2 regions of the Micromonospora sp. WMMD737 genome follow, and region 2 is predicted to be linked to the other one. Evidence: riboswitches for the same ligand, from Rfam matches in the RefSeq annotation. Region 2 holds a riboswitch; the other holds the start of a gene.
The links. A riboswitch is a leader RNA that binds a small molecule or an ion and turns the genes downstream of it on or off. The one in region 2 is predicted to bind glycine.
Positions count from the first base shown of each region.

Region 1: linked by a shared signal. The riboswitch ahead of gcvP (aminomethyl-transferring glycine dehydrogenase) and the one ahead of gcvT (glycine cleavage system aminomethyltransferase GcvT) in region 2 are both predicted to bind glycine.

Region 1 covers NZ_JBMHMH010000001.1:1,047,501-1,054,351, forward strand. Annotated here, with positions in the region: gene ACN27A_RS03945 (L-lactate permease) at 1-980, opposite strand, end outside; gene ACN27A_RS03950 (chorismate-binding protein) at 1,120-2,319, opposite strand; gene ACN27A_RS03955 (DUF5999 family protein) at 2,443-2,643, shown strand; gene gcvP (aminomethyl-transferring glycine dehydrogenase) at 2,772-5,618, opposite strand; glycine riboswitch at 5,692-5,790, opposite strand; gene ACN27A_RS03965 (NAD-dependent protein deacetylase) at 5,895-6,755, opposite strand; gene ACN27A_RS03970 (SDR family oxidoreductase) at 6,831-6,851, shown strand, end outside.
Region 2 covers NZ_JBMHMH010000001.1:853,975-860,825, forward strand. Annotated here, with positions in the region: gene ACN27A_RS03070 (collagenase) at 82-2,628, opposite strand; glycine riboswitch at 2,889-2,981, shown strand; glycine riboswitch at 2,987-3,067, shown strand; gene gcvT (glycine cleavage system aminomethyltransferase GcvT) at 3,120-4,247, shown strand; gene gcvH (glycine cleavage system protein GcvH) at 4,282-4,674, shown strand; gene glyA (serine hydroxymethyltransferase) at 4,671-5,945, shown strand; gene ACN27A_RS03090 (proline dehydrogenase family protein) at 6,049-6,851, shown strand, end outside.

The DNA.
Region 1 (6,851 bases), 190 kb from region 2:
GAGACGGCGAAGACCGCCACGATCGTCGCGTACGGCGCGTACGCCCGCCAGCGCGAGCCTGCCGGCGCCGGCGCATCGGGCTCCGGCAACCCACCGGCGGCGGGCTCCGGCGGCAGGTCGGTGTCGGGCTCCCGCGGCCCGCCGCCGACCGGCACGGGGACCGCCCGCCGCACCACGCCACGGCGGACGACGAGCAGCAGGACGCCCGCCCCCGCGAACGCGGCGGTGATGTCGGCGAGGGCGGCCGTCAGCCAGTTCGCCGTGACGAACTGCGCCACCGCGAACGCGCCGCCGCACGCCAACGCCGGACGCCACAGCTCGCGTACGCCCCGGCGGCCGTCGGCGACGGCGAGCAGGACCAGCGGAACGACGACCGCGACCACCGGAACCTGCCGGCCGGCCATCATGCCCAGTTCCGTGGCGGGCAGCCCGGTCACGCCGGCGAGGGTGGTGATCGGCAGGCCGAGGGGTCCGAAGGCGGCCGGCACCGTGTTGCCGACCAGCGCCACGGCGGCCGCCCGCAGCGGGGTGAAGCCGAGGGCCAGCAGCATGACCGTGGTCACGGCGACCGGCGTGCCCTGCCCGGCCAGGGCCTCGAGCAGCGACCCGAAGCAGAACGCGATCACCAGGGCCTGCACGCGGCGGTCGTCGCTGATCCGGGCGAAGCCCTGCCGCAGGGTGTCGAAGTGCCCCGTGTGCACGGTCAGGCGGTGGATCCAGATCGCCGTCGCGAACGTCCAGACGAGCGGGAAGAGGGCGAAGGTGGCACCCTGGCCGGCGGCCAGCAGCGTCTGCGGCAGCGGCATCCGCCACAGCCACCAGGCCAGCACGACCGCCACGCCCAGCGCGCCGAACGCCGCCACCCACGCCCGCGTACGCACGACTCCGAGCAGTACGAACAGGGTGAGCAGGGGCAGCGCGGCGCAGGCGGCACTCAGCGCGAGCGACCCACCGACGGGTTGCAGGGGTTGCTGGTACATCGGGACCGCCTCGGCTGCGCACGCCCCCGGCCCGGGTGGCGTGGAGTACGGCCCATCTCACCGGACGCGGCCGGCGCGGCGCCTCTTCCAACGTGCGCAGCCCGGTGGGGTGCGCCGACCGGCCAGTGAGGTCCGCCGCTCAGTCGCCGGCGAGCGCGGCGCGCACCGGGGCGGCCTTCGCGGCGGCCTCGGCGACCTCGGCGTCGGGATCGCTGCCCCACGTGATGCCCCCGCCCGCCCACACGTGCACCCGCTCGGCGTCCACGGCGGCGGTGCGGATGGTCAGGCCCAGATCGATGCGGCCCGGGGCGACCCAGCCGAGCGCGCCCATGCTGGCGCCCCGGCCGACCGGCTCCAGCTCGGCGATGCGGTCGAGGGCGGCGAGCTTCGGAGCGCCGGTGACGGAGCCGCCGGGGCAGACGGCGCGCAGCAGGTCCGCCAGGCCGAGCCCGTCGGCGACCACCGCGGAGACCGTCGACTCCGCCTGCCACAGGTCGCACCACCGGCGTACGGCGAACAGCTCGTCGACGCGCACGCTGCCGGTGCGGGCGACGCGGGCCAGGTCGTTGCGTTCCAGGTCGACGATCATCACGTGCTCGGCGCGTTCCTTGGCGGAGGCGAGCAGTTCGGCGCGGCCGGCGGCGGTGGCCGGCCGGGTGCCCTTGATCGGCTTGGTGATCACGCGTCCGTCGGCCAGCTCCACCAGGGTCTCGGGGCTGGCGCAGCCGATCGCCCAGCCCGCCCCGGCGAGGGTGCCGCCGTAGCGGGCGCCGGGCAGCGCGGCCAGCCGGCTCAGGGCCGGCAGGGGGTCGCCGGTGTAGCGGGCGGCGGCGTGGCCGACGACGTTGACCTGGTAGACGTCGCCGCGGCCGATCGCCGCGCGGACCGCGCCCACGGCGTCGGCGTGCTGGCGGGGGGTCCAGCTCTCCGCGAAGGTGCCGCGCCACCAGGAGGTGGCGGGCGCACCGACTGCGCCGGGCGGCGTGCCCGGGCCGTGGCCGTAGACGACCACGACGACCTCGGGAAGCCCGGTCACCGGGTTGGCGGCGCCGGCCGGCGCGCCGACCAGGGCGGCGCCGGCGGCCGCGGAGACGTAGAGAGCGGCCCCGCACACCCCGGCCGCGTCGTGGCGGCCGGCGGGGCGGGCCAGGTCGTGCAGCGGCAGGCCGTGCGCGGCGAGGAACTCCTCGGCCCGCGCCGCCGGGTCGCCGCCGTCGGCGGGCCGCCACTGCCAGCGGGCCCGCTCGACCAGCGTACGGCGGCAGTCGGCCGGCGCTCCCGGCGCGCCGACCGTCAGCCCTGGGAGCGTGTCCACGCCGTCCGGCCCATCCTGCCTCATCCGTTCAGTGGATTTCGGAAAAACGACGCGCATACCTGCTCGATGCCGGCCACTTTCGCTTGGTACTGTGCGTCACTGGTCATGTGAACCATGACACAGTGCCCCCACAGTCCGGAGATCCCGATGTGCCAGCACCAACCCACCTGCCCCTCCGCCGAAGCGACCGACCGGGACGCCGCCCGGGTCCTCGCCTGCTTCCCTGAGCAGGGCTGGAGCCTGCTCTGCAACGGTGTCATCGTCTTCGAGGACACCGGCGAGCTCCTTCCCGACGGCAGCAGCATCGCCCCCCACCGCGGCCCCGCCCGACACGCCCTCGTCGCCTGACCCCTGTCACGCTGCGTCACGCCTTTTACACCCGTCGATCTGACCTGGTACCCCGGTCGGGACACCCCCCCGCCCAGGTCGACGCACCCGCCGGGGCGGCACCACGACCGCCCCGGCGTCACGCGACGTCAGTCCTCGAACGCCTCCGGCGCCGGGCAGGAACACACCAGGTTCCGGTCGCCGTACGCGCCGTCGATGCGCCGCACCGGCGGCCAGTACTTCCCGGCCCGGTCCACCCCGGCCGGGTACGCGCCCACCGACCGCGCGTACGGGTGCGGCCACTCGTCGCCCGACACCATCGCCGCGGTGTGCGGGGCGTTGGCGAGAGGGTTGTCGCCGGCCGGCCACTGCCCCGAGGCCACCCGGTCGATCTCCGCCCGGATGGCGATCATCGCATCGCAGAACCGGTCCAGCTCGGCCAGGTCCTCGCTCTCGGTGGGCTCCACCATCAGCGTCCCCGCCACCGGGAACGACATCGTCGGCGCGTGGAACCCGTAGTCGATCAGCCGCTTCGCCACGTCGTCCACGCTCACCCCGGTCGCCTTCGTCAGCGGCCGCAGGTCCAGGATGCACTCGTGCGCCACCAGGCCCTTGTTGCCCGCGTACAGCACCGGGAAGTGCCCGCGCAGCCGCGCCGCCACGTAGTTCGCCGCCAGCACCGCCACACCGGTGGCCCGCACCAGCCCCGCCGCGCCCATCATCCGCAGGTACGCCCACGGGATCGGCAGGATCCCCGCCGACCCGTACCGCGCCGCCGAGATCGCCGGCCGGCCGTCGACGTGCACGCCCAGCGGATCACCCGGCAGGAACGGCGCCAGGTGCGCCCGCACCGCCACCGGACCCACCCCGGGACCACCGCCGCCGTGCGGGATGCAGAACGTCTTGTGCAGGTTCAGGTGCGACACGTCCGCCCCGAACTTCCCCGGCTTGGCGAACCCGACCAGCGCGTTGAGGTTCGCCCCGTCGACGTACACCTGACCGCCGGCGTCGTGGACCTTCGCGCACAGCGACGCGATGCCCGTCTCGTACACCCCGTGCGTCGACGGATACGTCACCATGATCGCCGCGAGGGCGTCCCGATGCTTGTCGATCTTCGCGTCGAGGTCCACCAGGTCGATGTTGCCGCCGTCGTCGCAGCCCACCACGACGACCCGCATGCCCGCCATCACCGCGCTGGCGGCGTTGGTGCCGTGCGCCGACGACGGGATCAGACACACGTCCCGGTGCGCCTCGCCCCGGTCCCGGTGGTAGGCCCGGATCGCCAGCAGACCCGCCAGCTCGCCCTGCGAACCGGCGTTGGGCTGCACGCTGACCGCGTCGTAGCCGGTCACCTCCGCCAGCCACCCCTCCAACTGGGAGATCATCTCCCGGTAGCCGGTGGTCTGCGCGTCCGGCGCCAACGGGTGCACGTGCGCGAACTCCGGCCAGCTCACCGGCTCCATCTCGGTGGTGGCGTTGAGCTTCATCGTGCACGACCCGAGCGGGATCATCCCCCGGTCCAGGGCGTAGTCGAAGTCCGACAGCCGCCGCAGGTAACGCAGCATCGCCGTCTCCGAGTGGTGGCTGCGGAACACCGGGTGGGTGAGGAAGTCCGACGTACGGGCCAGCGCCGCCGGCAACGCGCCGGTGACCGGCGCGTCCGCCACCGCCACCGGCCGCCCTGCCACGGTGGCCCCGAACGCATCGCACACCTTCCGCAGGTGCGCGGGGGTCGTCGTCTCGTCGCAGGACGCCCCCACGTGCTCGGCGTCGACCAGCCGCAGGTTCACCCCCCGGGCCGCGGCGTCGGCGACCACCGCCTCGGCGCCGCCGGGCACCCGCACCAGGACGGTGTCGAAGAACGCCTCGTGCACCACCTCGACGCCGTCGACACCCCGCAGCGACGCCGCCAACCGCACCGCCATGTCATGGGTACGGCGGGCGATGCGCCGCAGCCCGTCCGGGCCGTGGTAGACGGCGTACATGCCGGCCATCACCGCGAGCAGCACCTGCGCGGTGCAGATGTTGCTGGTCGCCTTCTCCCGCCGGATGTGCTGCTCCCGGGTCTGCAACGCCAGCCGGTACGCCGGGTTGCCGTCCGCGTCACGCGACACCCCCACCAGCCGGCCCGGCAGCATCCGCTCCAGCCCCGCCCGCACCGCCAGGTAGCCGGCGTGCGGCCCGCCGAAGCCCATCGGCACACCGAAACGCTGGGTGGTGCCGGCCGCGATGTCGGCGCCGATCTCCCCCGGCGCTCGCAGCAGCGTCAGCGCCAGCAGATCCGCCGCCACGGTCACCAAGGCCCCGACCGCGTGCGCCGCCTCGACCAGCCCCGCCTGGTCACGCACCGCCCCCGACGCCCCCGGGTACTGCAGGTGCAGCCCGAAGAACTCCGCCGGCAACTCGTCGCGCCCGGTGTCGACGATCCGCACGTCGATGCCGAGGGGCTCGGCCCGGCTGGTGATCACCGCGATGGTCTGCGGCAGGGTGTCGGCGTCGACCACGTACACCGGGCTCCTGCTCTTCGACGCGCGGCGCGCGAGCGTCATCGCCTCCGCCGCGGCGGTGCCCTCGTCGAGCATCGACGCGTTCGCGGTGGCCAGCCCCGTCAGGTCCGTGACCATGGTCTGGAAGTTCAGCAGCGCCTCCAGCCGCCCCTGGCTGATCTCCGGCTGGTACGGCGTGTACGCCGTGTACCAGGCCGGGTCCTCCAGCACGTTGCGGCGGATCACCGCCGGGGTGTGCGTGCCGTGGTAGCCCAAACCGATCATCGACACGGCCACCGTGTTGCGGGCCGCCAGGGCCCGCAACTCCGCGAGGGCGTCGTGCTCGCTGGCCGGCTCCGGCAGGTCCAGGGTGCCGTGCCAGCGGATCACCTCGGGAATCGCCGCGTCCATCAGCTCTTCGACCGAGCCGTAGCCGACGGCCTCCAACATCCGACGCTCGTCGTCCGGATCAGGGCCGATGTGGCGGGCGGCGAACTGCTCTGCGGTCATGGGCGGCGCTCCCGGGGGCGAGGTCGACAGGTCGGCCTCCCCCTCTGTCGCGCCCGCGAGGCGCTCCACAGTGCCTGCCCACGAGGTCCTTTTGCCTGAGAGGTTCCGGGGAGGATTTGCCCCTTCGGCGCCGCCCGGGATGCTGCTGGGCGGTCTCTCCCACGTGGGTGCTGCCGGCATGGTCAACGCTACCAGCGCCGCACCGCCCACCGGAGGTCGTACCCCCGCCGGCGACGACCGTCGATGACCGGCCGGCCCCGCACCCCCGGCGGGCCGCTACCGGCCGACGCCCGCCAGCCCCGCGGCGGCGTCGCCGGCCGTCCGGTCGGCCAGCGCCGGCAGCAGCCGCCCCAGCGGCGCGTCGACGGTCAACGCCGCATACCCGTCGCCCCGGGTCGGGCCCTGGTTGACGATCACCACCGGAACGCCCAGCTTCGCCGCGCGCACCACGAACCGGCGACCCGACATCACCGTCAACGACGAACCCAGCACCAGCAGCAGCCGCGCCCGCGCCACCAGCTCGAAACAGCGGGACACCCGGGCCGCCGGCACCGTCTCCCCGAAGAACACCACGTCCGGCTTCAGCATGCCGCCCCGGCAGAACGTGCAGTCGACCGTGCGGAACCGGGCCACCTCGTCGTCGGCGAGATCCACGTCACCGTCCGGGTTGACCGCCGCCGCACGGGCGTCGAAGCCCGGGTTCGCCTCCCGCAGCCGCCGGTCCAACTCCTCCCGCGACGTCCGGTTACCGCAGCCCAGGCACACCACCTCGTCGAGGCGGCCGTGCAACTCCACCACCCGCGGACTGCCCGCGGCGGTGTGCAACCCGTCCACGTTCTGCGTGATGACCCCCTCGACCAGCCCGCCGGCCTGCAGCCGCGCCACCGCCCGGTGCCCCTCGTTCGGGGCCGCCCGCGCGATCACCCGCCACCCCAGGTGGCTGCGCGCCCAGTAGCGCCGCCGCGCCTGCGCGTCGCGCGTGAACGCCTGATACGTCATCGGGGTGTGCCGCCGCGCCACGCCGCTGGGCCCCCGGTAGTCCGGGATGCCCGACTCGGTGGACAGGCCCGCCCCGCTCAACACCACCACACCACCGCCGGCCACCAGGCCGGCCAGCGCGTCGACCGTCTCCGTCACCCGTCCATGCTGCCTCAGGCAACCACCCTGCGGCGACCGGCCACGTCGTGGCGGGACGGCGGCTAGGTTGGCGGTATGCGCGTCGTCATCGCCGGA
Region 2 (6,851 bases):
AGCCCGGCCGCTCGCGCGACCTGCGGGTGTGGCCGCCGCGCGAGCGCTGGCGGCCACACCCGTCCGGCGTGGCGCGGGTCCTCAGTACTGCGACCGCACGGTGACCCCGCTGAACGCCTGCTTGGCGTGCAGGCTCACGTAGTGGTAGCCGGGGGCCGGGTTGTTGATCGTGATCGTCTCACCGTTGCCGCTGGTGACCGACCGCTGGGTGTACATGCTCGTGGTGGCCCAGCTGCTGGGGCTGTAGTACAGGTCGGCGTCGCCGGTGCCACCGGCCGAGGTGATCTTCAGGCTGGCGGTGCCGGCCGGGACCTGGAGGTAGAGGTAGTGCAGGTTCCCCGCGGTGGCCTGGAGGTTGCCGCGCTGGCAGTTGCGGCCCAGCGTCCGGACGTCGCCGCCGGTGCACTCGGGCAGCGGGGCGGGGCCGCCGGTGACGGTGACGTTCCGGGAGGTCCTGGCGGTGGCGCCCTTGTCGTCGGTGACGGTCAGCGTGACCGGGTACGTGCCGGCGGCGCGGTAGGTCTTCGTGGGGTTGGTCGCCGTCGAGGTGGTGCCGTCGCCGAAGGCCCAGGACCGGGCGGCGATGCTGCCGTCGCCGTCGGTGGACTGGTCGGTGAAGGTGGCGCTCAGCCCGGTGGTGGTGGACGTGAACGCCGCGACCGGGGCCTGGTTCGCGGGCGGGTTGGTGGCGCCGCCGCAGTTGCCGGCCGAGCAGGCGTCCAGCCAGGCGTACCAGTCGGCGTCGTAGCGGCTGCCGATGGTTCCGGTCAACAGCGTGCGGGCGGCGTTCCAGTTGCCCGTGCGGTAGTGCCCGAGCAGCGTGGCGACGTCACTCCGGTGCGACTGGAGCATGTACCGCACCGCCAGGTAGCCCCACCGGTAGACGCGGTTGGTGTCGTGGCTGTACGTGGTGTCGAAGAGCGTACGCAGGGAGTAGGTCTTCTTTCCGGCCTCGGTGATCGCGGCGCCGTAGGTCAACTCCCGGTACGAGTACGACACGTACTCGGCGAAGCCCTCGATCCACCAGATGGTGGGGGTGGCGATGTTGTCGGTGAAGTCGCCGTACAGGTTGAAGCGGCCGTCGAGGTAGTGGGTGTACTCGTGGTTGAGGTTCCAGATCTCGAAGGTGGGGCGCAGCCACTCCGCCTCGTAGGCGATGAACCGCGGCTGGTTCCCGGCGACCGCCGGGTCGCCTTCGAGGTACATGCCGCCGTTGTTCGTGTCGATGCCGAACATCGGCCCGCCGTACGTCTGGTAGTCGGCGCTGGAGTCGTAGACCACGACCTCGATTGTCGTGTTGCGGTCGTTCGCGACCGGGCCCTCGTCGGCCGCCACGGAGTGGAAGTAGGCGTCCTGGTTGCGCATGCTCGCACAGGCCCAGTCGAGTTGGGCGGAGGTCATCTGCTGGGCGCGGATGCGGATGGTGCTGCCGCAGGCGAAGGTGACCGGCAGGATCGCCGCGGCCAGGCGTGCCTGGAGGTCGCAGGTGTCGTAGTAGGCGCAGTTCGCCTTGTCGTAGTAGTCGGTCATCTCCGCGACGCCGACCCAGAGGGTGGCGGTGGAGCCGGTCATCGCGCTCAGGTCGAGCAGGCCCCGGGCCAGCGGTCGCACCTTCGAGCGCAGGGCGGTGTGCTGGAGGAAGCGGCCCAGTTCGCGGCCGGCGTTGGCGACCAGGTAGCCCCGGTCGGTGCCGAGCAGGGCCCGTTTGCCGGTGGCGAAGGCGTACAGCGTGTCCAGCACGCTCGGGTCGGCGGTGACGGTGCTGACGAACTCGGGCACCTGGTGGCCCCGGAACAGCACGGTGTAGACGTTGTTGACCGCGTTCAGCATCCACCACGACGAGTCGTACGAGCTGTCGTAGCGGGTCAGCAGCCGCTTCACCACGTACAGGTAGCGGGCGTTCTCCTCCGCGCTGTCGATGAGCGTGACCGCCTCGGCCAGCACCTCGCCGTTGACGTCGTTGACGTCGCCGGAGCGGCTGTTGGCGAAGAACGTGTCCAGCCCGGCGCGGATGGCGGTGCGCAGGCCGGAGCCGTACGGGCCCACGGTGGCGGGGTGGTTCCACTGCACGTAGTACCCGGCCCGCAGGTACAGCACGAGCTGGGCGGTACCCGTGGCGTTGGTGCCGTCGTAGGAGGCGGCGTTGTCCCGCAGCCCGTACGCCACGCTTGTCATCTGCGCCTCGCGGAAGGCCTGGGAGGCGTCGCTTCCGGAGAGGCTGAAGAGGGTGTTCACGCAGTCGGTGGTGGACGCCCTGATCTGCTGCACCAGGGCGCTGCCGGTCCGGCTCGTGAAGTCGCCGACCGCGCAGGGCGCGGCGACCGCCCCGCGCGCCGACGGGGGGTTGCGCCGTCCCCCGTCGTCGGGCCGGTCGTAGTCGCGGCGCAGTTCCGCACGGGACGAGGGAAGCGGGGCCCGCTCGCTCAGCGGCAGCGGCGCCCGCCGGACGTGGGCGTCACCGGCGCCGGAGCCGAGGCCGGCGTCGCTCGGGGCGGCGCCTGTCGGCCTGGGCGGTGGCGCCGCGTGCGCGGTGCCGGAGGAGGTCGTCGGGGCCAGCCCGAGCGCCAGCACCAGTGCGAGGGGGACGGCGGGCCAGCCGCGTCGGTTTCGTGTTCTCGTGGTTCTCACGGGTCGCCTCCTGGCGTTCGTGGTCCGGCCGGGTCGCCGGCGGGTGGGTGGCGGTGCGGAGTGGCTGCGGCGTCGATTCCCGTCGATCAGGTGGGGTCCGCGCTGTGGGTGGCCAGTACAATGGCACACATCACACATCGTGTAAAGAAATCGCTCGCGATCGATGTGCGTGACGATCCGACTACGGTGCGTTGCCGTTGACAGTCGCTCGGCGGGTCGCCTACGGTCTGCGGGCAACCCACAACTACATAGACGCCGTTCGAACCCGCGCGGGAGAGATCCCGACCGTCCGTCGGGGCGCCGAAGGAGCAAACTCCCAAGAAACTCTCAGGCCCCGTTACCGCTCGGGTGAGGCGAACTCTGGAAAGCAGACGATCATTCGTCTCACCCACGGTGCAAGCCGCCAACCGGCGGTGAAGCTCTCAGGTCGATGACAGAGCGGGAGGCAACCGACCGTACGACGCGACCGCGTCGGAACGAGGGAGGCCTCCGTGCATCAAGGTCCGACGACCCTGCTCCACCCACCCCTGCACGCCGTGCACGCCGAACTCGGCGCCCGGTTCACCGGCTTCGCCGGCTGGTCGATGCCGCTGCGCTACGGCAGCGAGACCGCCGAGCACCGCGCGGTACGCGAACGCGCGGGCCTCTTCGACCTCAGCCACATGGGGCAGCTCGAGGTGTCCGGGCCGCACGCCGCCGCGGCGCTGGACCACGCGCTGGTCGGGCACCTGTCGGCGGTGCCGGTCGGCGGTGCCCGCTACACCATGCTCTGCGACGAGACCGGCGGCGTGCTCGACGACCTGGTCGCCTACCGGCTCGCCGCCGACCGGTACCTGCTGGTGACCAACGCCGTCAACACCCGCACCGCGCTGGCCGCGTTGCACCTACGCTGCGCCGGACACGCGGCGACCGTCGCCGACCACACCGCCGAGCGGGCCATCATCGCCGTGCAGGGCCCGCGTGCGGCCGACACGGTGCGGGCCGTGGTCGGCGCGGAGCCGACCCGACTCCGCTACTACACCGCCACCGCCGTGGACCTCGGCGGACGGCCGGCGCTCGTCGCCCGCACCGGATACACCGGCGAGGACGGCTTCGAGTTCTTCCTCCGGGCCTCGGACGCCGAAGACGTCTGGCGCGCGCTGCTCGCCGCCGGCGCCGGGCACGGGCTGACGCCGGCCGGGCTGGCCTGCCGGGACACGCTGCGCATCGAGGCCGGGATGCCGCTGTACGGTTGCGAGCTGCACCAGGGCGTCACTCCCTTCGAGGCGGGCCTGGGACGGGTGGTGTCCTTCGCCAAGCCGGGCGACTTCGTCGGCCGGGCCGCGTTGGCCGAGCGCCGGGACGCCGGGACCACCACCGTCCTCGTGGGACTGACCGGAACCGGGCGACGCGTACCGAGGACCGGCCATCCGGTGGTCGCGCTGACAGACGGCGTACCGGCACGACCCGTCGGCGTGGTCACCAGCGGCGCGCTGTCACCGGCACTCGACCGGCCCGTTGCGATGGCTCACGTCCACGCCGACGCGATCGAGGCCCGGTCCCGGCTGGGCGTCGTCGTCCGAGGAACCACCGAGCCGGTGCGGACCACCCCGCTGCCGTTCTACCGCCGTCCGCGCTGACGCGCACCGGCCCATCTTCCCAGGAGTGACGACCATGGACGTACCCGCGCGTCTGCGCTACAGCCGCAACCACGAATGGATCGACGACACGGCCGAACCGGCGGCCGTGGGTATCACCGCGTTCGCCGCCGCCGCCCTCGGCGACATCATCCACGCCGAACTGCCCGAGCCCGGCACCCACTTGAGCGCGGGCGAGGTCTGCGGCGAGGTGGAGTCCACCAAGTCGGTGGCCGAGCTGTACCTGCCGGTGAGCGGCGAGATCGTCGCCACCAACGAGGCGGTCGTCGCCGACCCGGACCTGATCGGCACCGACCCGTACGGGGCGGGCTGGCTGGTGCGGGTGCGCCTGACCGACGCGCCGGCGCTGATGACCGCCGACGAGTACCGCGCCTACCTGGCCGACGCCGACGCGGCGGGTGCGGCATGAGCCTGCTCGACCGTGAACTGATCGACGTCGACCCGGAGATCGCCGAGGCGGTCGCCGCCGAGCTGGACCGGCAGCGGCGGACCCTCGGCATGATCGCCTCGGAGAACCACGCGCCCCGGGCGGTCCTACAGGCGCAGGGCTCGGTCCTCACCAACAAGTACGCCGAGGGCTACCCCGGCCGGCGGTACTACGGCGGCTGCGAGCACGTCGACACCGTCGAGCGCCTGGCGGTCGAGCGGGCGAGGCGGCTCTTCGGCGCCGCGTACGCCAACGTGCAACCGCACTCCGGCAGCCAGGCCAACGCCGCGGTGATGGCGGCCCTGCTCGACCCCGGGGACACCATCCTGGGCCTCGACCTCGCGCACGGCGGCCACCTGACCCACGGGATGCGGATCAACTTCTCGGGCCGGTTGTACCGGGCGGTGGGCTACCGAGTGGACGCCGAGAGCCTCCTCGTCGACATGGACGCCGTCGAGCGGCTGGCGCACGAGCACCGACCGAAAATGCTGGTGGCGGGCTGGTCGGCGTACCCGAGGACCCTGGACTTCGCGCGGTTCCGCCGCATCGCCGACGCCGTCGGGGCGTACCTGCTGGTCGACATGGCGCACTTCGCCGGGCTGGTCGCCGCCGGGCTGCATCCCAACCCGGTGCCGCACGCCCACGTGGTCACCCTGACCACCCACAAGACGCTCGGTGGCCCGCGTGGCGGCGCCATCCTCAGCGCGGACACCGACCTGGCCCGGCGTCTCGACTCGGCGGTCTTCCCCGGCCAGCAGGGCGGCCCGCTGGAACACGCCGTCGCCGGCAAGGCGGTGGCGTTCCGCATCGCCGCCGGCGAGGAGTTCCGCGACCAGCAGCGCCGCGCCCTGCGCGGAGCGCGGATCGTCGCCGGGCGCCTGGGCGCCGCCGACGCGCACGACGCCGGCATCCGGGTGGTCGGCGGCGGCACCGACGTGCACCTGGTGCTGGTCGACCTACGCGCGGCGAAGCTGGACGGCCGCCAAGCGGAGCGGCTGCTCCAGAGCATCGACATCACCGTCAACCGCAACGCCGTACCGTTCGACCCCCGTCCGCCGATGGTGACCTCGGGACTGAGGATCGGCACGCCGGGGCTGGCCACCCGGGGCTTCGACGACGCCGACTTCGCCGAGGTCGCCGACATCGTCGCCACCGCGTTGACGACCGCCGAGGGCGACGAGGAACTGCGGGCGCGGGTCCGCCGCCTCGCCGACCGGCACCCGCTCTACGCGGACCCCACGGCCCGCCCGTGACCCGTCCGCCGGGGGCGCGTGCGGACGCGCTCCCGGCGGCACCAACCCCGTCCGCCGCCGTCGGGCGACGGCCTCGTGACTCGGCTCTCCGGAAAGGCGTTCCATGCCGAACAAGCTCCTGCTCCTGGCCGCGGAGAACGACCGCATGCGCGCACTGGTCTCGCGATCGTCCCTGACCCGCGGGATCGTCCACCGCTTCGTCGCGGGCGAGGAGGCTCGTGAGGTGGTCGGCGTGGCACGGCGGCTCGCCGGGGTGGGTCTCCAGGTCACGATCGACCACCTCGGCGAGGGGACGAGGGCGCTCGCGCAGGCCGAGGCCACCCGTGACACGTACCTCGCGCTGCTGTGGTCGCTGCACGCCGCGGACCTGGCCGCGTCCTCCGAGGTCTCACTGAAGGTCTCGGCGTTCGGTGGGTCGTTGCCGGCTGACGGGTACGGGCACGCCCTGCGGCTCATCCGCGACGTCTGCGCCGCCGCCGCGGCCGTCGGCTCAGGCGTCACCATCGACATGGAGGACCACACCACCGTCGACGCGACCCTCTCCCTGCTCGGCGACCTGCGGGCGGAGTTCCCGTGGGTCGGCGTCGCCCTCCAGGCGTGCCTGCGGCGCACGGCGGAGGACTGTCGGCGGCTCGCCCACCCGGGCAGCCGGGTCCGCCTGGTGAAGGGCGCCTACGCCGAGCCCGCCTCGGTGGCGTTCGTGAAGAAGCGCCAGGTCGACGACGAGTTCCGGCGGTGCCTGCGCATCCTGATGGAGGGGCAGGGGTATCCGATGGTCGCCACCCACGACCCGAAGCTCATCGATCACACCCTGCACCTGGCGCGGCAGGGCGGGCGGAGCGTCGAGGACTTCGAGTTCCAGATGCTGTACGGGATCCGCGAGAACGAGCAACTGCGACTGGCCTC